DNA from 3 places in the Aquihabitans sp. McL0605 genome. Region 1 is predicted to be linked to each of the others. Evidence: predicted binding sites of a transcription regulator. Region 1 holds the regulator's gene; each other region holds the start of a gene.
What was found. The regulator LexA, encoded in region 1, represses DNA repair genes until DNA is damaged. The targets are predictions, from matches to a motif close to CGAACNNNNGTTCG.
Positions count from the first base shown of each region.

Region 1 (10,283 bases):
GTTGAGGACCCGGAGCATGTGCTCGGAGTTCTCGGTGTAGCCCGAGAACGGGCCCATGCGGGCGGCGGTGCGGGCGGAGGTGGCGTAGGCGTGCCCGGTCATGAGGGCGGTGAGGGCACCGGCCCAGGCCCGGCCCTCGTCGGAGTCGTAGGCGAGGCCGAGCGCCATCAGCAGGGCGCCGATGTTGGCGTAGCCGATGCCCAGCTGGCGGAACTTGCGGGAGGTGTCGCCGATCGGGTCGGTCGGGTAGTCCGCCCGGCCCACCAGGATCTCCTGGCCGGTGAACATGATCTCCACGGCCGCCTTGTAGGCCTCGACGTCGAACGTGTCGTCGTCGTTGAGGAACTTGAGGAGGTTGAGGCTGGCCAGGTTGCACGCCGAGTTGTCGAGGTGCATGTACTCCGAGCACGGGTTCGAGCCGTTGATCCGGCCCGTGTTGTGGGCGGTGTGCCAGCGGTTGATCGTGGTGTCGAACTGCATGCCCGGGTCGGCGCACTCCCAGGTGGCCTGGCTGATCTGGCGCATGAGGTCTCGAGCCCGCATGGTCTTCTTGATCTCGCCGTCGGTGACGCCCCGCAGGTTCCAGTCGGCGTCGTCGACGACGGCCTGCATGAACTCGTCGGTCACCCGGACCGAGTTGTTGGCGTTCTGGTACTGGATCGAGTGGCTGTCGGCGCCGTCGAGGTCCATGTCGAAGCCGGCGTCGCGCAGGGCGCGGGCCTTGTGCTCCTCACGGCTCTTGCACCAGATGAACTCCTCGATGTCGGGGTGGTCGACGTCGAGGATGACCATCTTGGCGGCGCGGCGGGTCTTGCCGCCCGACTTGATGGTGCCGGCGGACGCATCGGCGCCGCGCATGAAGCTGACCGGGCCGGAGGCGGTGCCGCCGCCCTTCAGGTACTCCTTCGAGGAGCGGATGCGGGAGAGGTTGACGCCGGCCCCCGAGCCGCCCTTGAAGATCACGCCCTCTTCCCGGTACCAGTTGAGGATCGAGTCCATCTCGTCGTCGACCGACAGGATGAAGCACGCCGAGGCCTGCTGCGGCACGCCCTTGACCCCGATGTTGAACCACACCGGCGAGTTGAAGGCGGCCTTCTGGTGGACCAGGAGGTGCTTGAGCTCGGCTCGGTACGTCTCCGCCTCGTGCTCGTCGACGAAGTAGCCGCCCTCGATGCCCCACGTGGTGATGGTGTCGGCCACCCGGTCGATGACCTGCTTGAGCGACGACTCGCGCTCGGGCGTGCCGAGGGTGCCGCGGAAGTACTTCTGGGTGACGATGTTGGTGGCGTTGAGCGACCAGGTGTTGGGGAACTCGACCCCGAGCTGCTCGAAGGCGGTGCTGCCGTCGCGGAAGTTGGTGATGCGCGAGTCGCGCAGCTCCCACGTGACCTCGTCGTAGGGGTGCACGCCCTCGGTGGTGAAGTGGCGGCGGATGCCGATGCCGGTCTGCTCGGGTGCCATGGCCATGGGTGTGCTCCTCGGGAGAGGTAGGAGGTCAGGAGAGGTGTCAGGTGTCCGGGGTGCCGGATCGTCGGTCGGCGGGCAGGCCCACCAGTCCGGGCGGCGCTGCCCAGACCACAACCCCTTGTGGTTGAGACGGCCCCTGTCGCCTCAGCACCACAAGATGTAGAACCCAAACTACACCACGGTAACTACATCGGTGTCAACGGGTTCGCGCAGGTTTCTGCACGACCCGCCGCCTACCCCACCAAGGTGCGGACAGGACAACGGACACCGGGCCGATCGGGCAGGTCGAAGGGAGATGGGACCGCCTCGACGGCAGTGCCCATGGGCCTCCCTCACGTACTCGCTCCACATCTCCGAACCAGTTCGGCGATGCGGAGATCCCACACCACTTGTTCCGACCGTTCGACCCGGCATCCGTTGACGCCGAGGACAAACCTACGGTGCTTGCCCTGTGGGTTGTAAGGGGAACAACCCTGTGAATTACGCGGGGATTTCTCCCAGGTTCATCCACACGCCCGCGTGCGGTTGTGGATTGGGGCCCCGATGCTGTGGGTAGAACGGCCCCACATGAGTGACCACGGCGAACCCCCATCGAGCCTCGTGAACGATCCGAGGCTGACCACCATGGGCCTGTTGCTCGAGACGCACGCTGGCGTGCGCTCGGCCATCGAGCCCGACCTCGAGATCCACGGCCTCAACGGCTCCGCCTTCGAGGTGCTGGTCCGGCTGGCCCGCTCCCCCATGCGCCGGCTGCGCATGACCGAGCTGGCCGGGCAGTCCACCCTCTCCAACAGCGGCCTCACCCGCGTCATCGACCGGCTCACCGACGCCGGGCTGGTGTCGCGGGCCCAGCACGACGGCGACCGGCGGGTGTACTACGCGGTCATCACCCCGCGGGGCCTCAGCCAGCTCCTCGCCGCCTTGCCCTCGCACCTCCACACGGTCGACAAGATCCTCACCGACGTGCTCAGCGCCGACGAGCTGCACGCGTTCGAGACCGCGCTGCGCAAGATCCGGTCGGTCGTGAAGCCCGACGCCGACCCCGACATCGCCGCCTCCGCCTGACCGCGGGCGGCCCCACTCCGGGGCGCCCGCCTGGTCAGGCCGGGACCACAGCCACCGGGATGCCGTTGAGGACGGCGTTGCCAGACGGCACGTCGACCACCTCGTCGTCCGACAGCAGGTTCGAGTTGACCCCGGCGTGGCGTCCGGCCACGCCCAGGCGCACGCCCGGCAGGTCGTGGCCCCACCCGTGCGGGAGGCTCACCACGCCGGCGCGCACCGCGTCGGTGACCTCGACGGGCACCTCGAGCGTGCCGACGCGGCCCGTCACGATGGCGTCCTTGCCGTCGACCAGGCCCCAGCGCTCGGCGTCGTCGGGGTGGACGTGGAGCGTGCACCGCGGCCGGCCCTTCACCAGGACCTCGACGTTGTGCATCCACGAGTTGTTCGACCGGAGGTCTCGGCGGCCCACCAGGACGGCCTCGGGCACCTCCCGGTCGAGCGCGGCGGCCAGGCGCGGCAGGTCGGCCATGACCTGGGGCACGTCGAGCTGGATCATCCCGGTGGGCGTGCGCAGCACGTCGGGCAGCCGCGGCTCGAGCGGACCGAGGTCGACGCCGTGCGGGTGCGCCAGGAGCACATCGAGGGTCAGCGGCGCCACCCCGGGGGCCACCTCCTCGGTGCGGGCGCCGAAGCCGTCGCCGTACGGGCCGGTGCGCAGCATGAGGTCGAGGATGCGCTCGGGACCGCGGCGGGGTGCCAGCGCGGCCAGGATCTCCTCCGCCTCCCGCCCGGCGACCGAGCTGTGGGGATCGGCGATGGCGCCGTTGACCAGCGTGGAGATCACCAGGTCGTCGACGACCGAGGGGTCGGCCTCGGCCCCCAGCCCCTGGGCGATCAGGGCCAGCTTGGCCAGGATCTCCCACTCGTCGGGCTGGCCGTCGTCGAGCGGCAGCACCGGCGGCGAGTAGTTGGCCACGTTGCGGATGGCCACCTGGAGCAGCGCGAGGTCGTAGTGGCCCTTCTGCAGGGAGCTGGGCGGCGGGAGGATCACGTCGGCGTGCCGGGTGGTCTCGTTCACGTAGATGTCGACGGCGACGTAGAAGTCGAGCTGGTCGAGCGCCTGGTCGAGGCGGCCGCCGTTGGGGGTGGACAGCACCGGGTTGCCCGCCACGGTGACCATGCCGCGGATCTGGCCGTCCCCGGGCGTGTCGATCTCCTCGGCCAGGCACGACGCCGGCAGCTCACCCATGGTCTCGGGCATGCCCCGGACCCGGCTGCCGTGGCGCCCCACCTCGAGCTTGCGGCCGGTGCGGGGGGCACCACGGGTGTTGGACGCCCCCGCAGCCGCCCGGGCGAACATGGCGCCCCCGGGTCGGTCGAGGTTGCCGGTGCAGAGGTTGACCACGTCGACCAGCCACGAGGCGATGGTGCCGAACTCGGCGGTGGTGGTGCCCATGCGGCCGTACACCGCCGCGCTCGGCGCGTCGCTGAGCTCGAGGGCCAGGCGCCGGATCTCGGCGGCCTTCACGCCCACGGACGGCGCCACGGCCTCGGCGGTGAACGGCGCGAGGGCGACGAGGACCTCATCGAGGCCCTCCACCCACTCCCCCGCCGCACCCGGCTCGATGCAGCCTTCCTCCACGAGGGTGGTGACGAGGGCGGCGAGCAGCAGCGCATCGGTGCCCGGGCGGATGGCCAGGTGCCAGTCGGCCTCCTCGGCGGTGCGGCTGCGGCGCGGGTCGACCACGATCAGCTTGCCGCCGCGCTCGCGCATCGCCTCGATGCGGCCGGGCCAGTCGGGCGCTGTGGCCAGGCTGCCGTTCGACACGTACGGGTTGGCGCCGAGGATCAGCAGCAGGTCGGTGCGATCGACGTCGGGCACCGGGATCGTGAGCCCGCCACCGAACATCCAGGCCGATGACAGCTCCTTGGGCCGCTGGTCGACGGTGCTCGCCGAGAACACGTTGCGGGTGCCGAGGCCCTTGAGCAGGGGCTTGAGGTACAGCAAGGCCGAGAGGTTGTGGGCGTTGGGGTTGCCGACGTAGACGCCGAGGGCGCCGCGACCGTGCTGGTCGATGACCTGCGCCAGGCCCTCCTCCACCGCCGCGAACGCCTCGGCCCAGGTGGCCTCGACGAGCTCGCCACCGCGGCGCACGAGGGGCGTGCGCAGGCGGTCGGGGTCGCCGTGGAGCTGTCGGAGCGTGGACCCCTTGGGGCAGATGTAGCCATGGCTGAACACGTCGTCGCGGTCGCCGCGGATGCGCGTGACCTCGTCACCGGCCACCGTGATCTCGAGGCCGCAGCCGGCTTCGCACAGCGGGCACGTACGGATGGCGATGCGCTCGTGATCGGACATGGACCCATGCTGCCAGGGCCAGCAGTACCGTGCCCGGGTGCGCCAGTTGCTGCCCGAGCCCGCCGACGTCGACCCGTTCCACCAGCACGCGGTCGCCCAGCGACCGGCGCCGCCCGGCCGACCGTGGATGGCGCTCAACATGGTGTCGAGCGCCGATGGCGCCACCGCGCTCGGCGGCGTGTCGGGGCAGCTCGGCGGCGCCGCCGACCTGGCCGTGTTCCGGGCCCTCCGGGGCGTTGCCGACGTGATCGTCGCCGCCGCCGGCACGGTTCGAGCCGAGGGCTACGGGCCGCCGCGGCCCACCGCGGAGGTGCAGGAGGCTCGCCTGGCCCGAGGCCAGGCCCGCGTGCCCCGGATCGTGGTGGTGAGCCGGACCCTCGACCTCGACGAGACCACCAGCCTGTTCACCGACGCGGTCGAGCCGCCGCTGATCTTCACGGTCGAGGGGGCTCCCGTGCACCGGCTGGCCGCGCTCGAGCCCGTCGCCGACGTGCGGGTGGCGGGCGTGGGGTCCGTCGACTTCGCCACCATGGCGACCGTGCTCGGCGACCTCGGTGCGCGCTGTGCGATCGTCGAGGGCGGACCGGTGCTCAACGGTCAGCTGCTCGAGGTCGACCTCATCGACGAGCTCAACCTCACGCTCTCCCCCATGCTGGTCGGCGGGCGCAGCCGACGGGCGGTGGTCAGCGACGAGGAGACCGCACAGCGGTTCCGCCTGGCGCACCTCTGGGAGTCTGACGGCGAGCTGCTGGCCCGGTACGTGCGCCCCTGATCTGGGGGGAGCCGACGGCGGCCACCCGCCTGGCGCTCAGTGGCGCTTGGGCTCGGTGGCCTTGGTGAGGCGAGAGGGGCCCATCAGCTCGTCGAGCTCCCGCTCGAAGTCGGCGAGATCGTCGAACTCCTTGTAGACGCTGGCGAAGCGCACGGCGGCCACGACGTCGAGGTCTCGCAGGTGCTCGAGCACGGCCCGGCCGACGCGGTCGCTGCTGACCTCGGTCCCTTCGAGCCGGAGCGACTCCTCGACGGCGGTGGCGATGCGATCGAGGTCGGCGGCATCGACCGGCCGACCCTTGGTGGCCAGCCGCAGGCCCGAGACCACCTTGGCCGGGTCGAACGGCTCGCGGTCCCCGGAGCGCTTGACGACCAGAAGTGGGACCTCCTCGAGGCGCTCGAACGTGGTGAACCGGCGCTGGCAGGCGAGGCAGGCGCGGCGACGACGGATCAGCAGCCCGTCTTCGGACTGCCGGGAATCGATGACCTTGTCTTCGAAGGTTCCACAGGCTGGGCAGCGCACGGGCGTGACGCTACTGCCACGGGCGCGGTGCGCCCGTTCGCGTCAGGCGGGAACGACGATCTGCTCACCCGGCTGGAGGATGGTGGTGCCGTTCAGCTCGATCAGCCGATCGACCAGGGGACGCACGTCACCGGTGGGCTGGAGACGGCGGGCGATGCTCCAGAACGTGTCGCCTGAGTGCACCTCGAGCTGGGCCGTGGTGCCGGCCGCCACACCGGCGGCGGCCGAGGTTCCGGCCGAGGCGCCAGCAGACGGGGCGCCAGCAGACGGGGCGGGAGCGAGCCCGGCGAGGGCACCGCTGCCGATGGCGATCGACAGCAGGACCACCAGCACGATCCCGACGACGGCGGCGACGATGTGGGCCGGTGTGAGGCCGAGATCGATCGGCGCCTCGACCGTGCGCCCTCCGTGGGCGGTGACGAGGCGGAGCGCGGGGCGCTGGGGAACCGAGGTGTGCGGGCGGGGTTGGATGATCGCAGCCATGGAACAGATACTCCCCAGGGGGTCTGACATCGAGACGCTTCCGAACGCTCGTTCCACGAACGCCTGTTCGGACGTGGACACTGTAGGCACGAACAGTCGTTCGCCGTCAAGCCCGGGAACGAACAAATGTTTGCCCGAACACCTGCGCGATGCTACGGTCACGGTCGACCACTTGTTCGCCCTCCCGGGCATCACACGAGGAGCCCCCATGACCGACCAAGCGCTCACCGCCCGCCAACGGCAGATCCTCGAGTGCATCGATGCCTCGATGCGCGAGAAGGGCTACCCGCCGTCGGTCCGGGAGATCGGCGAGACCGTCGGACTGGGGTCCCCGTCCACGGTCCACTCCCACCTCTCCACCCTGCAGCGGCTCGGGTTCCTCCGCCGGGACCCGTCCAAGCCCCGCGCCATCGAGGTCCGCTGGGACGCAGCGTCCGGGGCCGCCGTCGAGCGGCGCCCCATCCGCCACGTCCCCCTCGTGGGCGAGGTGGCGGCCGGCACCGACGTGCTCGCCCAGCAGAACGTCGAAGAGGTGGTCCCCGTCCCCGCAGACCTCACGGGCGACGGAGACCTCTTCATGCTGAAGGTCCGTGGCGACTCCATGGTCGATGCCGGCATCCTCGACGGAGACTTCGTGGTGGTTCGCTCCCAGCCCGAGGCCCGCAACGGCGAGATCGTCGTCGCCGGCATCCCCGGCGAGGAGGCCACGGTCAAGACCTACAGCCGCAGCGGCGATCAGGTCGTGCTCACGCCCCACAACCCGCGCCTCGAGCCCATGGTGTTCCCGGCGTCCGAGGTCCAGGTGTTCGGCAAGGTCGTCACCGTCATGCGCAAGCTCTGATCGCTCAGAGCTTGCCGATGGCCGCGGTGTAGCGCTCCTTCTCCCGGGCGGTGCCCAGGCTGTCGGTGGCGAAGGTGTCCACCAGCACGCCGTCCTTGCCGATGAGGAACGTGGCTCGGATGGCACAGCCCAGATCCTCGTTGAACACGCCGTAGGCCTGGGCCACGGCTCCATGCGGCCAGAAGTCCGAGAGCAGCGGGAACGTCCAGCCCTTCTGGTCCGCCCACACCTTCTGGGAGAAGCGCGAATCGCACGACACGGCGAGCACCTGCACGCCGGCCTGCTCGTACTCGGCGATGTCGTCGCGCAGCTCGCACAGCTCGCCTTCGCACACCCCCGTGAACGTGAACGGGTAGAAGACGAGGGCGACGGCCTTCTCGCCGGCGAAGTCGCTGAGCGACACGTCGGTGCCGTCCTGGTCCTTGAGCGTGAATGCGGGGGCGGGCTGTCCGACGTCGATGGCCATGGGTGCTCCTGTGCTGGGTGGGATCGGCGCAGTGTACGGAGCTGTCCGACCCGCCGCGCTCCTGGTCCGCGGCACGGGCGGAGCACCACCTCAGCGAGCTGGGGGCGCCATCCGCCGCAGCACGGCGGCAGCCGCCACCGCCAGTGCGTCGTCCACGTCGTCGCCTTGGCCGTGGCGGACGGTGAGGGTCACGAGCGCCCGTCCCCGCCACAAGGTGAGGTGCTCGTACTGCGTCACCAGACCCGACTCCACCGTCCCGGTCTGGTCCTCGACGGTGATCCAGTCGACGGGGTCGGGGGCGTCGGCCTCCGTGCTCCCGGCCGGGGCCGACAGATCTGCGACGGCCGGGCGGTCACCGCGGCGCCGCAGCGCCTCGATCCAGCCAGGGGCGCGGTCGCGCTCGGTCCACCGCTGGCGCCACACGGCGTCGAGGCAGATCGTCCCGAGCCGGTCCCACGCGTCGCGGTGCGCCGCCCGATCGGCGGGATCGTCATCGGCGAAGACCTCGGTGCGCACGACGGCCAGCACCCCCGCGCGCCGCAGGCGCCACGCTGCGCCCTCGTCGAGCGCGGTGAGGCGGCGCCGAGCCCGGATCGTCCGCAGCTCCTCCGACGCCGGATCATCGCCGTGGGGGTCGAGCCGCTCGGCGTTGTTGAACATCGGCACCGACTGCCAGCCCTTGCCCAGGTCGGATCGAGCCAGGAGGGGGCGCTCGGCGAAGGCCTGGTCCTCCGGGTCCCACCAGGGCGCCTCGCCCCCGGGGCCGGTCCGACGCCCCTCGGCCCCGGCCTTCTGCTTCCTCCCGATCGCCACCGGTGGGTCAGACGCCCGTCGTCAGCAGGTCGACCAGCGCCTCGTAGCACCGCTCGATCGGCGCACGGTCGACCCGCTCGTCGGCGGTGTGGGCGAGCGTGGCATCGCCGGGTCCGAAGTTGGTGGCCGGGATCCCGTGGGCGGCGAAGCGCGCCACATCGGTCCAGCCCAGCTTGGCCCGCACCGGCAGGTCGTTGCGCTTGATCAGGGCCTGGAGCACCGGGTGGTCGAGCGCCGGCGGGGCCGCGCCGGACAGGTCGGTGAGCTCCACCCGGTCCTCGTCGTCGACGAACGGGGCGATCAGGTCCCGGACCACCGCCTCGGCCTGCTCTGACGTGTGGTCGGGCGCGAAGCGGTGGTTCAGGGTGACCGTGGCGAGATCGGGGACGACGTTGCCCGCCACCCCGCCCGACACCGCCACCGCCTGGAGCGCTTCCCGGAACTCGCAGCCGTCGATGACCGGGCGCCGCTCGGGGAACGCCTCCACCGCGGCGAGGAGGCGGCCCAACCGGTGGATGGCGTTGCGGCCCATCCACGGACGGGCGGTGTGCGAACGGGCCCCGCGGAGCGCCACCTCGATGCGCAAGGTGCCCTGGCAGCCCGCCTCGATGGTGGCGTCGGTGGGCTCGCCGAGGAGGGCGACGTCGGCCTCCAACAGGTCGGGGCGCTCGCGGAACAGGTGGGCCAGGCCGTTGTGGACGGCGGCCACCTCCTCGGCTGCGTAGAAGACGTAGGTGACCTCGACGGCGGGGTCGGTCACGGTGCGCGCCAGCTCCAGCATCACCGCGACGCCCGACTTCATGTCGGTGCAGCCGAGGCCCCACAGCGTGTCGCCCTCGATGCGCGGGGTGGCGTTGCCGTTGACCGGGACGGTGTCGGTGTGCCCGGCGAGGAGCACCCTGGTGGAGGCCGAGCCGGTGGTGCGGGCGACCAGGTTGTGGCCGACCCGGTCGAGGGTGAGCGACGGGACCGCCCCGAGCTGCTCGACGAGCCAGTCGACGATCAGCTCCTCGTCGTGGCTGACCGACGGCATGGCGACCAGGTCGCTCGTGAGCTGGAGCAGGTCGGTCACGATGGTGGGCCCTCGGTGGGCTCGCCCTCTGCCGGAGCCGGAGCGGGAGGCGCGGCGGGCGGAGGCGGGGCATCGGGCGGAGGAGGCGCGGCGCCCGGCGTGGCGTCCGGGGCGGTGGGCGGGACCCACGGCTGGCCCGGCATCGGGGCCGCAGGCGGTGGCGGCGGCGAGCCGGGAGCGGCCGGGGGCGGGACCCACCCCGGCGCGGGCGGGGGCGTCCACGCGGTGCCCGGCTGCGGCGCGCCGTACCCGGGCTGGGCGGGCGGCGCCGGCGGGTAGCCGCCGGCCGGCGGGTAGCCGGGTGCGGCCGGGTAGCCGGGGGCCGGTGAGCCGGGTGCACCGGGGTAGGCGCCGACGGGAGCACCGGGGGCGCCGGCCCACGCGGCGGGAGCGGCGCCGTAGCCACCGGGGTACGGGAGCGGCGGGGCCGACAGCCGCCGCTTCGAGCGCGACCGCTTCACGGCGAACACGATGATCAAGATGATG
Region 1 is NZ_CP188252.1:4,395,418-4,405,700, reverse strand. It holds gene ACPPVX_RS20445 (vitamin B12-dependent ribonucleotide reductase) at 1-1,467, opposite strand, end outside; gene ACPPVX_RS20440 (MarR family winged helix-turn-helix transcriptional regulator) at 2,092-2,532, shown strand; gene ACPPVX_RS20435 (molybdopterin-dependent oxidoreductase) at 2,567-4,828, opposite strand; gene ACPPVX_RS20430 (dihydrofolate reductase family protein) at 4,866-5,600, shown strand; gene nrdR (transcriptional regulator NrdR) at 5,637-6,122, opposite strand; gene ACPPVX_RS20420 (LysM peptidoglycan-binding domain-containing protein) at 6,165-6,605, opposite strand; gene lexA (transcriptional repressor LexA) at 6,814-7,446, shown strand; gene ACPPVX_RS20410 (peroxiredoxin) at 7,451-7,912, opposite strand; gene ACPPVX_RS20405 (hypothetical protein) at 8,003-8,725, opposite strand; gene dapE (succinyl-diaminopimelate desuccinylase) at 8,733-9,797, opposite strand; gene ACPPVX_RS20395 (hypothetical protein) at 9,794-10,283, opposite strand, start outside.

Region 2 (10,283 bases), 1.2 Mb from region 1:
CGTGGTCCGCAGCCTCCGCGACCAGGGCACCACGATCATCCTGGTCGAGCAGTCGGTCAACGTCGCCCTCACGGTCGCCGACACCGCCTACTTCATGGAGAAGGGCGAGATCCGCTTCCACGGGCCCACCGCCGACCTGCTCGACCGCCCCGACGTGCTGCGCTCGGTCTTCCTCCAGGGCGCGGCGGCGGGCCTCGGCGACCAGCACGGCGCGCCGTCGGCCCCGGTGCCGGTGAAGCTCAACGGCGCGCTGGGGGCTGCGTTCGCGTCGGAGCCCGTCGCCGACGAGGACCACCCCGGCAGCGGGCCGGGCCTCACGGTCGATGGCCTGTCGGTGTCGTTCGGCGGCATCCGGGCGGTCGACGACGTCACGTTCTCGGTGGCCCCGCGCGAGGTGGTCGGCCTGATCGGGCCCAACGGCGCGGGCAAGACCACGTTGCTCGACCTCATCTCCGGCTTCCTGCCGGCCGATGGCGGTCAGGTCCAGCTCGGCGCCACCGACCTCACCGGGCTCAGCCCCGATCGGCGGGCCCTACTGGGGCTCGGGCGCAGCTTCCAGGACTCGCGGCTGTTCCCCTCGCTCACCGTCGAAGACACCCTCATGGTGGCGCTGGAGCGCTGGCTCGACGTGCGCGATCCGCTCAACGCCGCCTTCCGCCTGCCGCCGTTCGTCGACAGCGAGACCGCCGCCCACCACCGGGTCGACGAGCTGATCGAGCTGCTCGGGCTCGAGGCGTTCCGCACCAAGTTCATCGGCGAGCTGTCCACCGGCTCGCGCCGGGTGGTCGACCTCGGCTGCGTCCTGGCCCACCGTCCGTCGGTCGTCCTGCTCGACGAGCCGTCGTCGGGCATCGCCCAGCGAGAGGCCGAGGCGATGGGCCCGCTGCTGCTGCGCATCCGCGACGCGCTCGACGCCAGCCTCATCGTGATCGAGCACGACATGACCCTCATCTCGTCGGTCTCGGACCGACTCGTCGCCCTCGACCAGGGCCGCCTCATCACCATCGGCACGCCCGCCGAGGTGCTGGCGCACCCCGACGTGGTCGAGTCGTACCTGGGCGGCGATCGAGCCGTCATCAGCCGTTCCGGTCCTGCCTCGGCAGCCGGTGCCACCACGGAGCCCTCATGACCCCTCCCACCGCCACCCCTCCTCCCCGCCGCTCGCTCGTGGCGAGGTTCGGGCCGCTGGTCGTCGTCCTCGTCGCCATCGGCCTGGTCGCCGCCCTGTCGTCCACGGGCCGCAACGAGTCGGTCAGCGCCAAGGGTGCGCCCGCATCGGGCAGCCAGACCGGCAGCGCCAACGCCCAGCTGCCCGTCTACTACCAAGACGCCAAGGCCGAAGGCGACCTCGACCAGTACGACTTCGGCCCCAAGTGCGACCCGGCCACCGGTCGCATGAAGGTCCCGTCGCTGTACGCGCCGCCGTGCGCCGCGGCCCGTCCCGACGTGAAGCCCAACGTCAGCCCCCAAGGGGTGACCGCCACCCAGATCACCGTCGTGGTCTACGTGCCGGCCGACGACGACCTGGCCGCCAGCCTCCAGGGCCAGCTCGACACCAAGGCCGACACCGCCACCACCACCAAGAACGTCATCGACATGTTCGCCAACACCTACGAGACGTGGGGCCGCAAGATCAAGGTGGTCAAGCTCAAGGGCTCGGGCTCCGACGAGACCTCGGCCCGGGCCGACGCGGTGAAGGTGGCCGAGGAGATCAAGGCCTTCGCCTCGGTGGGCGGCCCGGCCCAGGAGTCGGCCTACGCCGAGGAGCTGGCCAAGCGCGGCGTGGTGTGCGTGTCGTGCGGCCTGTCGATGCCCGACTCCACCTACCAGAAGTACAAGCCCTACCTGTGGGGCAACCTCCAGACCCCAGAGCAGTACCTGCTCAACCTGGGCGACTTCATCATCGAGCGCCTGCTCGGCAAGAAGGCCGAGTTCGCCGGCAGCCCCGAGCTCCGGTCGCAGACCAGGAACTTCGGCGTGGTCCACTTCGAGCAGGATCCGCCGGTGTTCAGCGGAGTCGAAGCCGCGGTCGACAAGTCGGGGAAGGCACGCGGGTACGACCCCGCGGTCAACCTCACCTACCAGCTGGTGATCCCCGACCTGCCGGAGAAGGCGCGCGTCCTGATCTCCCGGCTCAAGGAGGCCAAGGTCACCTCCGTCGTGTTCCTGGGCGACCCGGTCATGCCGATCTACCTCACCAAGGCGGCCACCGACCAGAACTACTTCCCCGAGTGGATCATCACCGGCACCGTGCTCACCGACACCACCGTCTTCGGTCGGGAGTACGACCAGAAGCAGTGGGCCCACGCCTTCGGCGTCTCGAGCCTCCCGGCCCGCGTCCCCCAGAACAAGACCGACGCCTGGACCACCTACCAGTGGTACTGGGGCGCGAAGCCACCTGCCGCCAAGACCGTCGCGGTGATCACCGAGCCGATCCGCACGCTGATGACCGGCATCCACATGGCCGGGCCGCACCTCACGCCCGAGACGTTCCGCGACGGCCTGTTCGCCTACCCGCCCACCGGTGGCTATCCCACCGCGCCGCGGATCTCGTTCGGCGACCACGACCTGTTCCAGAACCCCGACTTCACCGCGGTCGACGACATGGGCGTGATCTGGTGGAACCCCGACCTGCGCGGCCCCGACGAGCAGGGCAAGGTCGACAAGGGGATGATGATGGCGGCCGACGGCGGCAAGCGGTACCTCCCCGGCGAGATGCCGCACACCCCGGCCAACGTCTTCGACCCCAAGGGGGCGGTGGCGCTCTACCCCGAGGTCCCTGCCGACGCCAAGCCGCCGCAGTACCCGCCGCCGTGCCCCGGCGGCTGCAAGCCCACCCTCTAGCCAGCCACCCACCCCCGCCCACCCCACGGCTTTTCTGGTCGATCTTCCCCCGAGCAGGGGGAAGATCGACCAGCGCTCGGCGCCCCTGGGATCTTCTGGTCGATGCTCCACCGTGGAGGGGGAAGATCGACCAGCGTTTGGCGGGGCAGCGGGGGACGGGCGCTCGGTAGGGTCGGGCCATGGCCGATGTGACCCTCTTCCACAACCCGAACTGCTCCACGTCGCGGCACGCGCTCGACGAGGTCAACGCGGCAGGCGTCGACACCGATGTGGTGCAGTACATCAAGGACCCGCTGACCGCGGCGGAGCTCCTCGACCTGATCGACAAGCTCGAGGACCCGCCCGCCGACCTGGTCCGCAAGGACGGCTTCTTCAAGGACCAGGGCCTGGTCGAGGGCGACTACACCGACCCGCAGGCGGTGGCGACGCTGCTCGAGCAGTACCCGCGGCTCATGCAGCGCCCGGTCCTGGTCAAGGGCGACACCGCCATCATCGGCCGTCCCAAGGACCGCGTCGCCGAGTTCCTCAAGGACTGAGCGCGACGGAGATCTCCGCCGCCGGGTAAACCCTGGAGGTGGCCTGCGGCGTGTAGCGGGCATGGAGATCAGCCGAGTGGACGATCCAACGACCACCGGGGCCCCGCCCCCACCCCTCGATCCGGAGCCAGACCCGCACCGCGACCTGCCGCTGGTGTTCGAGATCGGGCACGGTCGGACGTACGCGTTCGACGCCGTGTTCCGCGCCGACCACCGTGCCATCGTCGCCCTGGTGTGGGCGCTCTCGGGCAGCCGGGCCGTCGCCGAGGAGATCACGCAGGAGGCGTTCCTCAAGGCGCACGTCCGCTGGGATCGGATCGGCCGGTACGACAACCCGGGCGCATGGGTGCGTCGGGTGGCGATCAACCTGGCCACGTCGAACCGCCGGCGGGGCCAGGCCGAGGAGCGGGCCCTCGGGCGGATCGGCGGCGTGAGCGAGGCGGCCGACCGCACCGCGGATGTGGTGGGGGCCGACCGCTTCTGGTCGGCCGTGCGCACCCTGCCCGAGCGCCAGCAGGCGGTGGTGGCGCTGCACTACCTGGAGGACCGGTCCGTCGTCGACGTGGCCGAGGTGCTCGGCATCGCCGAGGGGACCGTGAAGGCCCATCTCCACAAGGCCCGGGCGGCACTCGCCGCCCGGCTCGTGATCGACCCGGAGGACGCACGATGAACGACGACCGCATCGACACCCTGGCCCGTGGGGCCGCCGCCGATCTGCACCGCCAGGTCGACGAGATCGACACGGAGGCGGCGCTCACCGCCTTCCACCGCACGGCCGGCGGCGGCCGGCACCGGGCCCGGCGGCTGGTGACCGGCCGGCGGTCGCTCACCCTGGTGGCGGCCGCGGTGCTCGTGGTGGGCGTGCTGGCGCTGGCCGCCGGCGCCTTCCGCGGGGGTGACCGCTCGCAGCGGGTGGGCACGGTGCCCGCGGAGCCCGTCGACCCGCAGTCCTACGGTCCGCTGCTCGGCACGCTCCACGGCCTCGACGCCCCCGCCCTCACGGCGAGGGTCTACGGCCCCGCCGCGCTCGAGGACCGCTCCGAGGTGGCCGTCGCCATCACGGGCGGGCTCCCGGGTCAGGACTACCTCGTCACCCAGTGCGCGGTGGGCGATCCCGACTACACCCCGGTCGTCAACTGCGGTCCGGGCCAGCACCTGATCCTCGATCACGACGGCACCGGGGTGGGCGTGGTGGAGGCGTGGACCGTGTTCGACGGGCAGGGCGCCCCGTACCGCAACGACTGCCGGGCGGTCGCCTGCGAGCTCCAGATCTCAGCCCTCATCGGGCCCGGCCAACCCGACGAAGGCCGGCCGGGCACGAAGTTCGCCGAGCAGCCCGAGATCTCCGAGGCGCTGAGCCGGTCGCCCTGGATCCCGATCCACTTCGCCGACGATGCCGGGGCCCCGCCCCTGCCGGCGATCACGGCCACGTTCCTCGAGCGGACCGGTGAGGGCACCCGGGTGCGGATCGAGGGCACCGAGCTGAAGCCGGGCCGAGCCTCGATCGTGGTCGATGGGTTCTTCGAGCAGCCCACCGGGTTCCGGCGCCACCTGTCGGGCGTGGGCCCGACGGAGATCGCCCGCGCTGACGTGGCCGACGACGGCGCCCTCTCGATGGAGGTGACCCTGCCCGATGCCATCACCGAGACCGGCGAGCACGTGGTCAACGGGGTGGTGCAGGACCCGGAGGTCCTGGCCTGTGGGGTCGGCACCTCGTACTGCACGGTCCAGGTCCTCCCGCTCGAACGCGGCCCCGACCCCGCCTCCGGCTCCGCCCGCCTCCCGCTCGTCGCCCAGCCGGTCCGCTATCCCGAAGGGCCCTGACCGGGACCCCTGACGCGACTTCGGGTCACGCAGCCACCTCAGCGGTGGGCGCGTGACCCGAGTCGGTTGGTGGGGCCGGTCGACAGGGGGTTCGAGTGGCCCCGGGGTTGGGGGGATGGGTGGGTCAGGCGGCGGCGGCCTGGTCGACGGTGTCGGCGACGGGGGTGGGCTCGAGGGCCCAGCCGATGACCTCGTCGACGGTCTTGGCGAAGTGGATCTCCAAGTCGTCTCGGATGGCCTCGGGCACGTCGTCGATGTCGGGCTCGTTGCGCAGCGGGAGGATCACCTCGCGGATGCCGACCCGGTGGGCCGCCATCACCTTCTGCTTGACCCCGCCGATCGGCAGGACGTGACCCTGGAGGGTGACCTCACCGGTCATCGCCACCGTGCTCTTGACCGGTCGGCCCGTGAAGAGGCTGACCAGCGCGGTGCTCATGGCGATGCCCGCTGAGGGGCCGTCCTTGGGCGTGGCGCCGGCGGGGAAGTGCACGTGCACCGCCCGGCGGTCGGCGCCCTCGGGGATGCCGAGGTGCTCGCGGTTGGCCCGGACGTAGGAGAGGGCGATGCGAGCCGACTCCTTCATGACGTCGCCCAGCTGGCCGGTGACCAGCAGGTCGGACCGCTCGTCGTCGCCCTTGTCGGCAGGCAGCGCGGTGGCCTCGACGAAGAGGACGTCGCCGCCCGCTCCCGTGACCGCCAGCCCCGTCACCACGCCGGGCACCGAGGTGCGGTCGGCGATGTCGGTGTCGTGGAAGCGGTCGCGGCCGAGCAGCTCGGCCACCTTGGCCTCGTCGACCAGGACGGGCTCCGACTCGTTGGTGGCCACCTGGGCCGCCACCTTGCGGAGGACCTTGGCGAGCGCACGCTCCAGGGAGCGGACGCCGGCTTCACGGGTGTGGGCCCGGACGACCCGCCGCAGCGCGTCCTCCGTGATGGTCACCTCGTCGGGCCGGATGCCGGCCCGCTCCAGCTGGCGAGCCAGCAGGTGGTCGCGGGCGATGGCGACCTTCTCGTCTTCGGTGTAGCCGTCGAGGCTCACGATCTCCATGCGGTCGAGCAGGGGACCGGGGATGGTGTCGAGCTGGTTGGCCGTGGCGATGAAGATCACGTCGGACAGGTCGAGGTCGACCTCGAGGTAGTGGTCGCGGAACGAGTGGTTCTGCGCCGGGTCGAGCACCTCGAGGAGGGCGGCCGACGGGTCGCCCCGCCAGTCGTTGCCCACCTTGTCGATCTCGTCGAGGAGGACGACGGGGTTCATGGTCTTGGCCTCGGTCATGGCCCGGACCAGCCGGCCGGGGCGGGCACCGACGTAGGTGCGTCGGTGGCCGCGGATCTCGGCCTCGTCGCGCACGCCGCCCAGGGCGACCCGCACGAAGCTGCGGCCGAGCGCCCGGGCGATGGACTCGCCCAAGCTGGTCTTGCCGACGCCGGGAGGCCCGACGAGGGTGAGGATGGTGCCCTGGCGGACCGGGGCAGGAGCCTCGGCGTCGGGGTCGGCGGTGATGGCCGCCTCGGCGGCCCGCTCGGCCCGGAGCTTGCGCACGGCGAGCTCCTCGACGATGCGGTCCTTGACCTCTTCGAGGCCGGTGTGGTCGGCGTCGAGCACCGCACGGGCGTTGCTCAGCTCGAGGTTGTCGGTGGAGCTGTTGCCCCACGGGATCTCCAGCACCGTGTCGAGCCAGGTGATGATCCAGCCGTGCTCGGGCGACTGCTCGGAGCTGCGCTCCAGCTTGTCGATCTCTCGCTCGGCGGCCACCCGGACGTCGTCGGGCAGGTCGCGCTCGGCCAGCTTCTCGCGGTAGGCGTCGGGACCCTGGGCGGCGTCGCCGCCCTCGCTGTCGCCCAGCTCCTTGCGGATGGCGGCCAGCTGCTGGCGCAGGATGAACTCGCGCTGGTTCTTCTCCAGCCCGTCGCTCACCTCGGCGCGGATCTTCTCCTGCAGGGAGTGCTCGGCGAGGGCCTCCTTGACCCAGCTGAGGACCCGGCGGACCCGCTCGGTCACGTCGACGGTCTCGAGCAGCTCGATCTTGCGCTCGAGCGACAGGTCGGGCCACCAGCCGGCGGCGTCGGCCAGGGCGTCGGGCTCGTCGAGGCCGCGGAGGATCTCGGCCAGCCGACGGCCGCCGATCTCCTCGAACAGCTCGCGGAAGCCGGCGCGCAGCTCGGAGCCGAGCTCCCTGGCTTCGTCGGTGACCTCGGGGTGGACGGGCTCGGCCTGGAGCCACAGGACGGTGCCGGTCCCGGCGACGCCGGTCCGCAGCAGGGCCCGCTCGTGGGCCCGGACGACCAGGGCGTCGACCCCGGAGGGCAGCTGGCCGGTGGACTCGATGGTGGCGATGGTGCCGACGACGGCGTGGCGGCCGTCGAGGCGGGGGACGAGCAGGAGCCGGTTGTCGTCTCCCGTGGCCTCGACCGCGGCCTTGGCCTCGTCGGATTCGAGGGCGATGGTGAGCACCATGCCGGGGAGCACCACGCCGTTGGGCAGGGGCAGCACCGGCAGGGTCAGCAGCTCGGTCGAGGGGGTGGTGGTATCAGCCATGGGAGGCTCCTCAGGTCTTGCGGGACCCGAACAACCGTACCGGCGAACTTGCTATTCCCACCATCAACTTTCCTGAGATGGCGGGAATAAACCCTGCTCAATGGTACCGACGTTCCCTCGCGTTGACACCTGGCCTGATGGCTCGCGTCAAATCGGACATCTACTGAAAGAGGTTGAAAGGGCTCCTGGCTGTCAGACCCCCTAGGGATGATGGACCCATGCCCGCCACCTCCATCACTGCGACCGCTGCGGAGGTGCTGGCGCGGTTGGACGAGGTGATGGCGGCGGTGGCAGGGCTGGCGTTGGTGCCGGGTGATGTGAGCGAGGCGTTGGCGTTGGCTCGCGGGGTGGAGCGGGCGGGGCGGCGGATGGTGGCGTTGCAGGTGGGGGTGGTGCAGGCGATCGAGGATGGTGGCCTTCATCGTCTCGATGGGCATGCGACGCCGGCGGTGATGGTGCGGCATGCGGCGAACGTGTCGAATCGGGAGGCGAAGCGGCGGGCGCGGGCGGGCCGGGCGTTGCGGGATCTGCCGTCGGTGGCCAGTGGCTTTGCGGCGGGGTCGATCGGGGTGTGCCAGGTGCAGCGGATCGCGTTGGTGCATGCGAACAAGCGGGTGCGGGCCCGGTTCGTGGCGCTCGATGCGCAGGTGGCGGTGCTGGCGCAGCGGTTGCCGTACGTGGAGCTGGATCGGCGGTTGACGAACTGGGTGCTGGCCGCCGACGAGGACGGCACCGCGGATCGGAGTCGTCGCAACCACGAAGACCGCGATGTTCGGGTGACGGACAACTACGACACGTCGTGGACCGTGCTGGGGTCGTTCGGGTCGCTCGATGGGGCGCAGCTGCACGCGATCTTGTGTGCGTTCATCGATGCCGAGCACCAGGCCGATTGGGCCGAAGCCCGCGCCCGGTACGGCGATGCGACGACGGCCGAGCACCTGGGCCGCACCGACGCGCAGCGCCGTGCCGATGCGATGACGCGGATCTTCCGCATCGCGGCGGATGCGTGGGCGGCGGCGCCGGGCGGCTCCGCGATCGACGTCAACATCGTGATCGACGAGGAGACGTTCGAACGGCACCTCCGCCGCGCAGCGGGAGCAGAGGTCGAGCCCCGCCTCGACCTCGACCTCGCGCCCCAGCCCGGCGACCCCGACCACCCCGACCTCGGCCCCACCCCCAATGCCGAGCCCGCGGCCGCGCCCCACGCGCCGGTAGCGCCGGTGGCGACCGGGTCGGGGTCGACGTACCGGTGCGAGACGCTCGACGGGCACCCCATCGACCCGTCCCAAGCGGTCGCCCACGCCCTGCTCGCCCGGGTTCGCCGGGTCGTGTTCGACGCCCGCGGCGTCGTCATCGACCTCGGCGAGCGCCAGCGCCTCTTCACCGGCTCCGCCCGCCTCGCCGTCCAGCTCGCCCACACCCACTGCTACTGGCCCGGCTGCCAGGTCCCCGCCACCGCCTGCCAGGCAGACCACCTCTTCGGCTGGCAGGGCGGCGGCCCAACCAGCCCCGGAAACGGGGCACCCCTCTGCGGGCGGCACAACCGGTACAAAGAACACGGCTTCACCGTCCGCCCCGACCAACGCGGCCGCCTACACACCCACCGCCCCGACGGCACCCGCATCCACTGACCCCGACGCGGGCGCGGTGGCGCGCCCCGTAGGTGCTTGTGGTCCAGCTCGGCCGGGTGGACGGCTGCGAACGGATCAGGACGGCACGACCCGCAGTGCTGACGAGTCCCAGGATTCCGTCTCACCCCCGGCCAGTCGTACGAAGACCTCAGCGTGGCCGGGCTCGCCTGCCCGGGGAGAGAGGCCAACCACCGTCCCGAGGGACTCGCCCCTTGCCGCGACACGAGCGCCCACGACCAGCTGGGGATCGAAGACGGCATCGGTCGGCTCCTCGGCGACACCGGCAGCGTGCAGCAGCGAGGCGACGCGGTCGGCGGATTCGGTCACGTCGATGCGGTGACGACGGCCATCGGTCCGGTGGAGGACCAGGGTGACCACGTTCCCCCGCAGCGGCAGGATCTCGGCGGCGGACACGTCGACCCACGGGATCCGCAACACGACCGCTGGGGTGGTTCGGTCCGCTACGACGTTGATGGTCATCGCGGTGGCATCCGCGGAGAACACGCCGTTGGCGAGCCGGCCGCCGCTGAGCTCTCCGACTCCAATGGTGGTCGCTGTCCGGTGGTTGAGGTCGGGCAGCTCCTGGTCGGATGTGAGCTGGAGGAAGCAGGGCGCCGCAAGGATGGCCCCAGCGGCTTCGATGCGGCTCATCTGCAGGCGCCGACTCCTCCGCACCAGCACCAGGATCGCCACCACCATCAGCGATGCCATGGCGAGCAGGACCAAGGTGCCCTGAACGCCCAGCACGCGAGCTCCTCGAGTGACACCGGCGAGCCCTAGCAACGATGGCAGGCCCCTGGTCAGGACACGCCGCTGCCGTCGGGTCCGTTCGGTCGGCTGGTAGGCCACCTTGGCCGCGCTCCTCGTCCTCAAGGTCGTGCCGGTACGAGCGTCATTCGACGAGTCTTG
Region 2 is NZ_CP188252.1:758,720-769,002, reverse strand. It holds gene ACPPVX_RS03465 (MFS transporter) at 1-1,129, shown strand, start outside; gene ACPPVX_RS03460 (hypothetical protein) at 1,126-2,844, shown strand; gene ACPPVX_RS03455 (arsenate reductase family protein) at 3,024-3,380, shown strand; gene ACPPVX_RS03450 (SigE family RNA polymerase sigma factor) at 3,457-4,050, shown strand; gene ACPPVX_RS03445 (hypothetical protein) at 4,047-5,204, shown strand; gene lon (endopeptidase La) at 5,329-7,743, opposite strand; gene ACPPVX_RS03435 (DUF222 domain-containing protein) at 7,962-9,374, shown strand; gene ACPPVX_RS03430 (hypothetical protein) at 9,450-10,121, opposite strand.
Region 2: ACPPVX_RS03435 (DUF222 domain-containing protein) is a predicted target of LexA. The motif match lies at 7,771-7,784, and genes of this name have one in related genera.

Region 3 (10,283 bases), 1.1 Mb from region 1:
GTGGACGGCCCTGCCCCTGTTCTGGACGGCCGGCTTCAACACCGCGGTCGGCGCCACCCTGGCGGCGGGCGGGTGCTGGGTGGCCCAGGAGACGTTCGAGCCGGGTGAGGCGCTGGCCCTGCTGGCGCGGGAGCGGGTCACCGAGCCGTACTCCCTGCCGCACCAGACCGGCGCGCTCGAGGAGCACCCCGACTGGGCCACCACCGACCTGTCGTCGCTCACCTGCGTGTACGGGAAGTCGGCGTTCGCCCGGCACCCCACCGTGACGGGCGATCCCGGCTGGCTGATGCCCGTGGGCTACGGCATGTCCGAGACCTGCGCGTTCGTGTTCACCCACTGGTCGAGCGCCACGCGGGAAGCCACCCGCCGGTCCATGGGCAAGCTGCTGCCGGGCAACGAGCTGCGCGTGATCGACCCCGACGACGGCACGCCGCTCGGCGTCGACGAGGTCGGCGAGCTCATCGTGCGCGGCCCCACCCTGATGCTCGGCTACCTCGGCCGCGACCCCGCCGACTGCTTCGATGCCGACGGCTACTTCCACACCGGCGACGCCGGCCACGTCGATGCGATCGGCGAGGTGCACTTCGGCGGCCGGCGCACCGAGATGATCAAGACCGGCGGGGCCAACGTCTCGCCCGCCGAGCTCGAGGTGGCGCTGCGCGCCTGCGCCCCGGTGAAGCTCAGCCGGATCGTCGGCGTCGACGACCCCCGGCTCGACCAGATCGTGGTCGCCTGCATCGTCCTCAAGGACGGCGCCGACGCCACCGAAGCCGACATCCGCACCTTCCTCAAGGAGCGGGTGTCGTCGTACAAGGTCCCCAAGCGGGTCCTGTTCTTCGCCGACGGCGAGATCCCCATGACGGCGAGCGAGACGAAGGTCCGCGACGATGCCCTCGTGCGCCTCGTCCACGAGCGCCTCGTCCGCCAGCCCGTCGCCGATCCGATCGACACCCAGATACCGGAGCCCACATGACCGATGAGCAGACCCTCGACACCTCCGACCTCGACCGGCACATGGGCGTGCCGATGGAGCCGGGCGAGCTCAAGGAGCCGGTGGCGCTCAACGACATCCGTCGCTGGGTCCAGGCCATGCACTACCCGAACCCGCTGCACTACGACGAGCGGTGGGCGGCCGAGAGCCACTTCGGTTCGATCGTGGCCCCGCAGTCGCTGACCGTCGCCACCGACACCAGCCACGGCTGCTCGCCGGCGCAGGTGGGCAAGATCCCCAACAGCCACCTGATCTTCGGCGGCGACGACTGGTGGTTCTTCGGCCCCCGCATCTGGCCCGGCGACCACATGGTCTGCCACCGGATGCCGTACGACTACAAGGTGAGCGACACGAAGTTCGCCGGCCCCACCTGCTTCCAGCGCGGCGACACGCTGTACATCAACCAGCGCGGCGAGCGCGTCGCCCTGCAGCGCTCGACGGCCATCCGCTACCAGGTCAAGCAGGCCGCGGAGAAGAAGCTGTTCGCCGAGCCCACGGACCCCGAGTGGACCGACGAGCAGCTGGCCGAGCTCGATGAGACCAAGCAGCTGTTCATCGAGCAGATCCAGACGCTCCACCACGACCCGCGCTACTTCGAGTCGGTGAAGGTCGGCGACGAGCTCGCCCCCAACGTGCTCGGACCGCACAGCCTGGCCAGCTTCACCACCGAGTGGCGGGCCTACCCGATGACCACGTGGGGGGCCACCGCCAAGGGGCCCACCACCGTGCGCGCCGAGGAGTTGGGCTACACCAAGGAGATGGCGGGCTTCGAAGGCGACCGCCGCATGGAGCGCACCAACCCCGAGCTCACCGACGGCGCCTACTACGGCCCGTCGCGCGGCCACCTGCAGCCCCGCTGGGCCCAGCACGTCGGCATGCCCCGCGGCTACGGATACGGCGCGTCGATGGGTGCGTGGGTCATCGACTACGTGGCGGCGTGGGCAGGGGAGTGGGGGCTGATCACGCACTCGTCGGCCCAGTACCGCAACCCCGCCTTCACCGGCGATGCCACGTTCATCAGCGGCGAGGTCATCGACACCGTGGTGCTGCGCAAGCGCAAGCACCGGGTGATGGTGGCCGTCGAGCTGCGCAACCAGGACGACGCCGTGATGGCGAAGGCCAAGGTCGAGGTCGAGCTGCCCAGCGAAGCCACCAGGAGCGCATCGTGATCGTCATCGTCGTCAAGCAACCGGTGCGCGCCAAGTACGCCGACGAGTTCAACACCCTGGTGAAGGACTTCACCGAGGCCACCCGCGCCGAGCCCGGCAACGTCTCGTTCGACTGGTACCGCAGCCCCGAGGACCCGAACCTCTGGGTCGGCGTCGAGGTGTTCCTCGATGCCGACGCCGGCAAGGCGCACGTGGAGTCGGAGCACTTCGCCAAGGCCATGGCCGACATGCCGCGCTGGCTCGCGGCCGTGCCCGAGATCATCCACTGCGACGGCACCAGCATCGGCTGGGGCCTCGCCGGCGAAGCCTCCGGCTGAACCGGGACGCGCCTTCGACCCTGCCAGCTCGCGCTGGCGGGGTTCGGCTTGGTCCGGGTGACGTCGGTCCTGTGCGGGTCAGGTCTCAGCCGCTGGCGGCGGTGGCGGCCGCTCGTCGCCGGGTCGCTCGGCCTGCTGGCGCCGGTGCTCCCGGTCGTGCTGCTCTCGCCGGGTGAGGAAGCGGGGCTCGGCGGTGCGACGGGGTGGTCGGGGTGGCGGTGCGGGCCCGACGGGTGGCTGGCGCTGGTCGGGGTCGATCTTGTGGCCGCGCCGGACCATCTCGACGTGGGAGCCGTCGGGCTTGACCAGGTGGAGGTGGCCGTCGGTGTGGCGCCAGAGGGTCCAGCCGCCCTCGTGGACGAGGTGGTGGTGGTGCGAGCAGAGGGTGGCGAGGTTGGCGAGCAGCGTGGGGCCACCGTCTTCGTAGGGGGTGAGGTGGTGGGCCTCGCACCAGTCGAACGGCGCCGAGCAGCCGGGGAACACACAGCCGCCATCTCGCTCCCGGAGCGCCTTGCGCTGACGCGCGGTGGCGTCTCGAAGCAGGTCGGTGATGCCGACCGTCTCGATCGTGCCGTCCTCGGTCATCCGGTGGAGCAGCGTGGTGACCCGGGCGGTGCACAGCAGCCGCTCGGCGGTGGTGCGGCTGACGGGTGTGCCGTCGTCGAGGTGGCAGCGCCGGGTGGCGAGATCGTCGATGTCCTCGACGGGCTCGCCCCTCAGCGTGCGCTCGTCGAGGTGGACCGACACCGAGGGCCGGGGGTCTCCGTGCTTGGTCTGGTTGGGGACGGCGCCGCGCAGGGCGAGCTCGACGAGGGCATCGATGCGGCGACGGGCCATCGTCACGCCGTCGCCGTTCCAGTAGGTGCCGTCGTGGAACTTGCGGTCGATGACGCCGCCGATGGCCTCGGCGAGCTGGGTGCCGGAGGCGGCATCGAGATCGAGGTCCCCGACCCAGCGGCCGTCGAGGGTCATCGAGAGGTGCAGCTCGTTGTCGGCCAGCGGATCGGCCGAGTCGCCATCGTCGGGGTGCTCGCCGGCGCGCTCTCGCTCCTCGGCGGCGCGGGTGGCTTCGGCGAGGGCCGCCCAGCGCCGCAGGAACAGCTGGGCGTGGGCGACGGTGAGGTGCTCGACCGTGGCGACGAGGTACGCCTCGTGCTCGGCGAACAGGTCCGCGAACTCCTCCCGGGCTCGCAGCAGCGCCAGGACCTTGGCGGTCCCGAGCTTCCCGCTCCGGTAGGACGGCTCGATCACCGGGCAGGCCCGCAGCGCGCGAGCGGTGGCGACGATCCCAGCCGCACGCGCCGCTGACAGCTCGGTCCGGGCGGCCACCCAGCCCCCGCCGGAGCGAGCGCCATCGCCCGCCCACAGGGTGTTCGCATCGAACGCGCCGACCCACGCCGCCAGCTCCGCGTCGACCAGCCCCGAGAGCGCCACGAGCGCCAGCACCACCTGCCGGACCGTCTCGTCGGGGCAGTCCGCCGGAGAGGCGCCGTCGACCACGTCGGCCAGCTCGCGCAGCAACGAGGCCAACGGCGATGGCGGTGGGCCGTCGGCGGAGTCACGAGGTGGGGTCATGCCTCCACGGTAGATCGAACGTACGTTCGATGCAATCACATGTCCGACATTGCCCTGAAAGAACCCGAAAATGTCCGATTCGGCGGGGAGGGCGGGGAGGAGGGGGCGAATGAGTGGACCGATCGGTACAGGATCTCTACGATGCGCCCATGGCGACCGACCGCACCCCGCCCGCGTTCCCGAAGTTCGCGTCGGTCGACGACGAGCGCCGCCACCGCAAGCAGCGGCTGGCGGCGGCGTTCCGGCTGTTCGGGCACTTCGGCTTCGACGAGGGAGCAGCCGGGCACATCACGGCGCGGGACCCGGAGCGGCTCGACCACTTCTGGGTGAACCCGCTCGGCATGAACTTCAAGCGGATCCGGGTGAAGGACCTCCTCTTGGTGAACGACCAGGGCGACGTGGTCGAGGGCACGTGGCCGGTGAACGAGGCGGCGTTCATGATCCACTCGCACGTCCACGCGGCGCGGCCCGACGTGGTGGGCGCCGCCCACTCGCACTCGCTCTACGGCAAGGCGTTCTCGTCGCTGCGCAGGCCGCTCGATCCGATCACCCAGGACGCCTGCGCGTTCTACGGCGACCACGCCGTGTTCGCCGACTACGGCGGCGTGGTGCTCGAGCACGAGGAGGGCAAGCGCATCGCCGACGCGCTCGGCCACCGCAAGGCCGCGATCTTGGCCAACCACGGCCTGCTCACGGTGGGGCAGACGGTCGACGAGGCGGCGTGGTGGTTCATCACCATGGAGCGGTCGTGCCAGGCGCAGCTCGTGGCCGAGGCCGCCGGCGAGCCGGTGCCCATCGATCCCGACGAGGCGGAGAAGACGGCCCGGCAGGTCGGCAACCGCGGGGCCGGCTGGTACGGCTTCCAGCCCCTGTACGACTGGATCGTGGAGGAGCAGCCCGCCCTGCTCGACGAATGAGCCGGCCCGGATGAGCACCGCGATCCCCCGCACCATCGCCCAGGTCCTCGATCGAGGGCTGGCCGGCGATCCGCACCGCGAGGCGCTCGTCACCCGCTCGCGGCGGCTCACCTACGCCGAGCTCGATGCCGAGGCCGACCGGGCCGCCCACGCACTCGCGGCGCTGGGCGTGAAGCCCGGCGACCGGGTGGCGGCGTCGCTGCCCAACGATGCCGCGGTGGTCGTGGCGTTCCACGGGGCCATGCGCCTCGGCGCGGTGTGGCTGGGCATCAACCGGGCGCTGGCCCCGCCGGAGAAGCAGTTCCAGCTCGACGACGTCTCGGCCTCGCTCCTGCTGTGCGACGACGAGCTGCCCGACCTCGGCACCCGGGTCGTCGCCGCGGAGGAGTGGCAGGCGCTGATGGCCGATGCCGACGGCGGGCCCATCGGCATCGACGTCGATCCGGAGGCGCTCGCCGGCATCGCCTACACGAGCGGCACCACCGGGCGGCCCAAGGGCGTGATGCACAGCCAGCGCGGCCTGCTCACCCCCGGCGCGCTGCTGGTCGAGAGCCGCGGGTACGACGCCACGCTGCGCAAGGCCGACTGCTTCCCGTTCACGATCCTCAACCTGGCCGTGCTCACCACCCTGCTCGTGTCCCAGGCCGGCGGCACCTCCATCGTGATGGACCGCATCGACGCCGAGGGCGTGGCCGAGTGGCTCCGCACCGAGCGGCCCAACGTGTGGAACGGCCCGCCGGCGCTGCTGCACTCGCTCGCCGCCATGGACGAGGTGGCGGCCGGCGACCTGGCGTCGCTCGAGGAGGTGTGGACCGGCGGTGCCGACTGCCCCGAGGCGATCCGGCGGGCGTTCACCGCCAAGTTCGGCCAGCTCGTGCTCTCCAGCTACGGGCTGACCGAGGCCCCGACGGTCATCTCCATCGACCCGGTCGGCGGGCCGCACGTGGCCGGGGCCAGCGGCATTGCGCTCCCGCACCTCGACGTGCGGATCATCGACGGCGAGGTCTGCGTGGTCCCGGCGCCCGGCGACGACCGGTACCCGTTCACGCTCGGCTACTGGCAGCGCCCCGACGCCACCGCCGAGCTCCTGGCCGGCGGCGTGCTGCACACCGGCGACATCGGCTTCCTCGACGACGACGGCTACCTGCACCTGCGCGACCGCAAGAGCCTGGTCATCCTGCGCGGCGGCGCCAACGTCTACCCGGCCGAGGTGGAGCGCGTGCTCCAGGAGGTCGACGGCATCGCCGCGTCGGCCGTCATCGGCGTGCCCGACGAGCGCCTCGGCGAGCGGGTCGTCGCCGTGGTCGAGGTGAGCGACAGCACCGAGGTCGACCTCGACGCGCTGCGGGAGCACTGCCTCGGCCAGCTCGCCAAGTACAAGGTGCCCGAGCGCTTCGTGGTGGTCGACGCCCTGCCTCGCAACGCCATGGGCAAGATCGTCCGCACCGAGCTGCCGGCGCTGCTCTAGCTCGGCCCCTCGTCAGCTGGGCAGCTCGGTCCGGCCCAGCTTCCGGGCGGCCTCGGGGACGAAGGCGTCCGGCGCGAACGGGCCGGTGCCCACCGACGCCACCTCGATCTCGGGGAGCAGCACGTTGCCCGGGAGCGTGTCGAGCCAGGCGATCGCCTCCACCACGTCGGAGGTGGCGAGCGTGAGCATCGGGAAGTGCACGTCGTCGAGCATCGGCGTGGCGACGGGGCCGGTGGTGACCACGTGCACCGCGATGCCGTCGCGCTCCACCTCCTTGGCCAGCGCGGCGGCGAACGCGTTGAGCCCCGCCTTCGATGCCGAGTACGCCGACCTGCCGGGCTGCGGCGCGTGGGCCGAGCTCGACGACAGGAAGACCATCCGGCCCCCGGCGGCCATCGATCCCAGGGAGGCGTGGGCCACCACGAACGCGGAGGTGAGGTTGGTGCGCAGCACCGACTCGAACGTCTCGATCGACTCCTTGCGCACGAACGTCCCGGCCATCACGCCCGCCGCGTGCACCAGCAGGTCGACCCGACCCGCTTCCTGCACGACGGCGGCGAACGCCTCGGGATCGGCGCAGTCACCGGCCACCCACCGCGCCCCGATCGACTCGGCCGCGGCCTGGAGCGTGGCCTCGGTGCGGGCCGTGAGGACCACGTCGTAGCCGCGTCGCACCAGCTCAGCGCCGGTGGCGAGGCCGATCCCGCTGCTCCCGCCGGTGATGACCGCGACCCGCTTGCCGTCCCCCTGATCCTGCACAGAACGACCTTATCGTTTCGCTCCTATGGCGTTCTCCGATGTCGCTATCATGCCGAGGTGCCGACCTTCAACGCCTTCCTCCTGACCAAGCCCGACGATGGCGAGCAGTCGCTCGCGTGGACCGAGGTCGACGAGGCCGACCTGATGGACGGCGACGTCACGGTCGAGGTCAGCCACTCGTCGCTGAACTTCAAGGACGGCCTGGCGATGACCGGCAGCTCGCCGGTCGTGCGGCGCTGGCCCATGATCCCCGGCATCGACTTCGTGGGCCGCGTCCGCGAGTCGTCGCACCCCGATCACCCGGTCGGCAGCACCGTCGTCCTCAACGGCTGGGGCGTCGGCGAGACGCACCTCGGCGGCTACGCCGAGCTGGCCCGGGTCCCCGGCGACTGGCTGGTGGCGCTGCCCGACGGCATCTCGCCCGCTCAGTCGATGGCCATCGGCACCGCCGGCTACACGGCGATGCTGTGCGTCATCGCCCTCGAGCGCCACGGCGTCGCCCCCGGCGACGGGCCGATCATCGTGACGGGCGCGGCGGGCGGCGTGGGCAGCGTGGCCACCGCCATCCTGGCCAAGCTCGGGTACCAGGTCATCGCCTCCACCGGCCGCGCCGACACCGAGGGCGACTACCTCCGCTCGCTCGGGGCCACCGAGATCATCGACCGCGCCGAGCTGTCCGGGAAGGGCCGGCCGATGGGCAAGGAGCGCTGGGCCGGCGCCGTCGACAGCGTCGGCAGCTTCACCCTGGCGAACGTGCTGGCCCAGACCCGTTACGGCGGCACCGTCGCCGCCTGCGGCCTGGCCCAGGGCATGGACCTGCCCGGTTCCGTGGCGCCGTTCATCCTGCGCGGCGTGACCCTCGCCGGCGTCGACAGCGTGATGGCCCCGCTCGCCCGCCGCCAGGAGGCGTGGGCCCGCCTGGCCACCGACCTCCCGCTCGACCTGCTCGACTCGCTCACCGCCACCCACCCGCTGGCCGACGCGCCCGAGCTGGCCCCGCAGATCCTCGCCGGCACCACCCGAGGCCGGGTCGTCTTCACCGTCGCCTGACCGCCCCGACCCGCTGACGCCAAGACCGGCGCCACCACCCGCCGGCGGACGTCGGTAGCGTTGGAGGCGACGGAAGGAGTCGCGGCATGGATGGCAGCGATGTCGGACGGGTCCCGGTCGTGCTGGGACCGGGCGGAGGGCGAGCGTTCCCGATGGGCCGCCTCTCGGCGGTCATCAAGGCCGACGGCGCCGAGTCCGACCACCGGTACTCGATATCGGAGTGGTGGCTCGAGCCGCACACCAAGGGCCCGGGTGCGCACCAGCACCCCGAGGACGATGTCTTCTTCGTGCTCGGCGGCACCATGCACGTGATGGTGGGCACGGAGTGGGTGGAGGCCGCTGCCGGCTCCTTCGTCCTGGTCCCGGCCGACACGCCCCACGACTTCGAGAACCGCAGCTCGGAGCGGGCCGGCTTCCTCAACGTGTCGGCCCCGGGTGACTTCGAGCAGGCCATGCCCGGCATCGCCGCCTGGTTCCGGGACCGGTCCGAGGAAGACAGCCGGGCCTGACCCGCGAGGGTTCGAGCACGCCGCCATGGCCCGCCGGTTCGGGTCAGACGGTGGCGATGGGGGTGACGGGGGATCCGACGATGCCGGGGAGGCGGAGCGGGGGCGCGGTGAGCAGGAAGCGGCTGCGCTTGTGCTCGCGGAGCCAGGTGGCCAGCTCGTCGAGGTACCACAGCTCGCCCAGCGGGACGCCCAGCTTGAACAGGCACAGGTGGTGGATCGGCAGGAACGAGTGGCGGCTCGGATCGCGGTCCTTCCCGAGGAGGCCTTCGACCGAGTAGTTGTCGGCCACCAGCCCGGCGATCTGCGATTCGGCGATCCAGTCGAGGAGCGCGTCGTCGTGGGCGTCGAGGTACGAGCACGTCGTGAAGATCTTGCGGGGATCGGGGTTGCGGTCCATCGCCAGGAGCTCGGTGGCGAAGCCGGTGTGGAGCAGCAGCACGTCGCCCGGCTCGACCACCACGTCGTCGGCCTTCATGATCGCCTGGAGGGTGTCGAGGTCGACGGCCTTCCAGTCGTGGCCGAGGTGGTGGGCCAGGTCGACGAGGACGCCGCGGCCCTGGACGCCGTGGAACGCCATGTGCTCCAGGCCGAGGTGGCGGGCGAAGGCTCGCTGCCCGGTGCCGTCGCCGGCGGCGTCGTCGTGGGGGCCGACGAGGTCGGTGCCGGCGCGGTAGCCGTTGTAGTAGACGGCCTCCTCGACGCCGTCGCCGTCGGCGTCGAACTCGGCGCCCACGTGCGCCAGCGAGTCCCACTGCGTGGAGTACTGGAGGGAGAGGGTGACCACGTCGTCGGCCCACACGTCGACGTACTTGGGGTCGCCGAAGTCGGGCATCTCGCTCATGTGGACGTTGTAGAAGGTGCCGGCGTTGCCATCCATGTCCTCGGTGGGCGCCACCACCGGCGGGTGGCGGCGCTGGTTCAGCGCGTTGCCGCCGGGGAAGTCGAGCGGGAGGCTGAGGCAGAAGGTGCGGCCGGCCTGCACCTCCTGCACGCCCTGGAGGACCTTCTCGGTGGTCATCAGGTTGATGCGCCCGAGCTCGTCGTCGTCGCCGAAGTCGCCCCAGGTGGAGCCGTCCGGCCGCTGCTGCCATCGCTTCGTCATCGTTGCCCCCTGGCTGTCGGGAGAAGACCCTATCCGTTGCGGTGTACCGACCGGTTGGTCTAGCGTCTAATCAAGTTCGCGTCCCGCGAGAAGACTGTTTCCGGAGCTGATGCCATGACCACCCAGGACTTCGTCGTCTCCGCCGACGGGCACCTGCTGGAGCCCGTCGACCTGTTCAAGACCCGCCTGCCGAAGCACCTGCGCGACCGGGCGGTGTGGGAGGAGGACTTCGAGATCGAGCCGTTCGTCGAGGGCGGCGCCACCCACTTCCGGCGGCTGCACACCGCCGGGTACGAGGGCTGGACCATCTCCCGCTACCGCCAGACCAGCGGCCGCACGCCCGAGGGCGACCCCGAGCTGATCCTCGAGGACATGGCGTCCGATGGCGTCGACGTCCAGGTGATGCACCCCAACCTCTCGCTGTTC
Region 3 is NZ_CP188252.1:3,326,497-3,336,779, forward strand. It holds gene ACPPVX_RS15295 (class I adenylate-forming enzyme family protein) at 1-973, shown strand, start outside; gene ACPPVX_RS15300 (FAS1-like dehydratase domain-containing protein) at 970-2,160, shown strand; gene ACPPVX_RS15305 (putative quinol monooxygenase) at 2,157-2,477, shown strand; gene ACPPVX_RS15310 (DUF222 domain-containing protein) at 2,556-4,052, opposite strand; gene ACPPVX_RS15315 (class II aldolase/adducin family protein) at 4,202-4,969, shown strand; gene ACPPVX_RS15320 (class I adenylate-forming enzyme family protein) at 4,980-6,437, shown strand; gene ACPPVX_RS15325 (SDR family oxidoreductase) at 6,450-7,196, opposite strand; gene ACPPVX_RS15330 (MDR family oxidoreductase) at 7,254-8,246, shown strand; gene ACPPVX_RS15335 (cupin domain-containing protein) at 8,333-8,755, shown strand; gene ACPPVX_RS15340 (cyclase family protein) at 8,799-9,857, opposite strand; gene ACPPVX_RS15345 (amidohydrolase family protein) at 9,972-10,283, shown strand, end outside.
Region 3: ACPPVX_RS15310 (DUF222 domain-containing protein) is a predicted target of LexA. The motif match lies at 4,068-4,081, and genes of this name have one in related genera.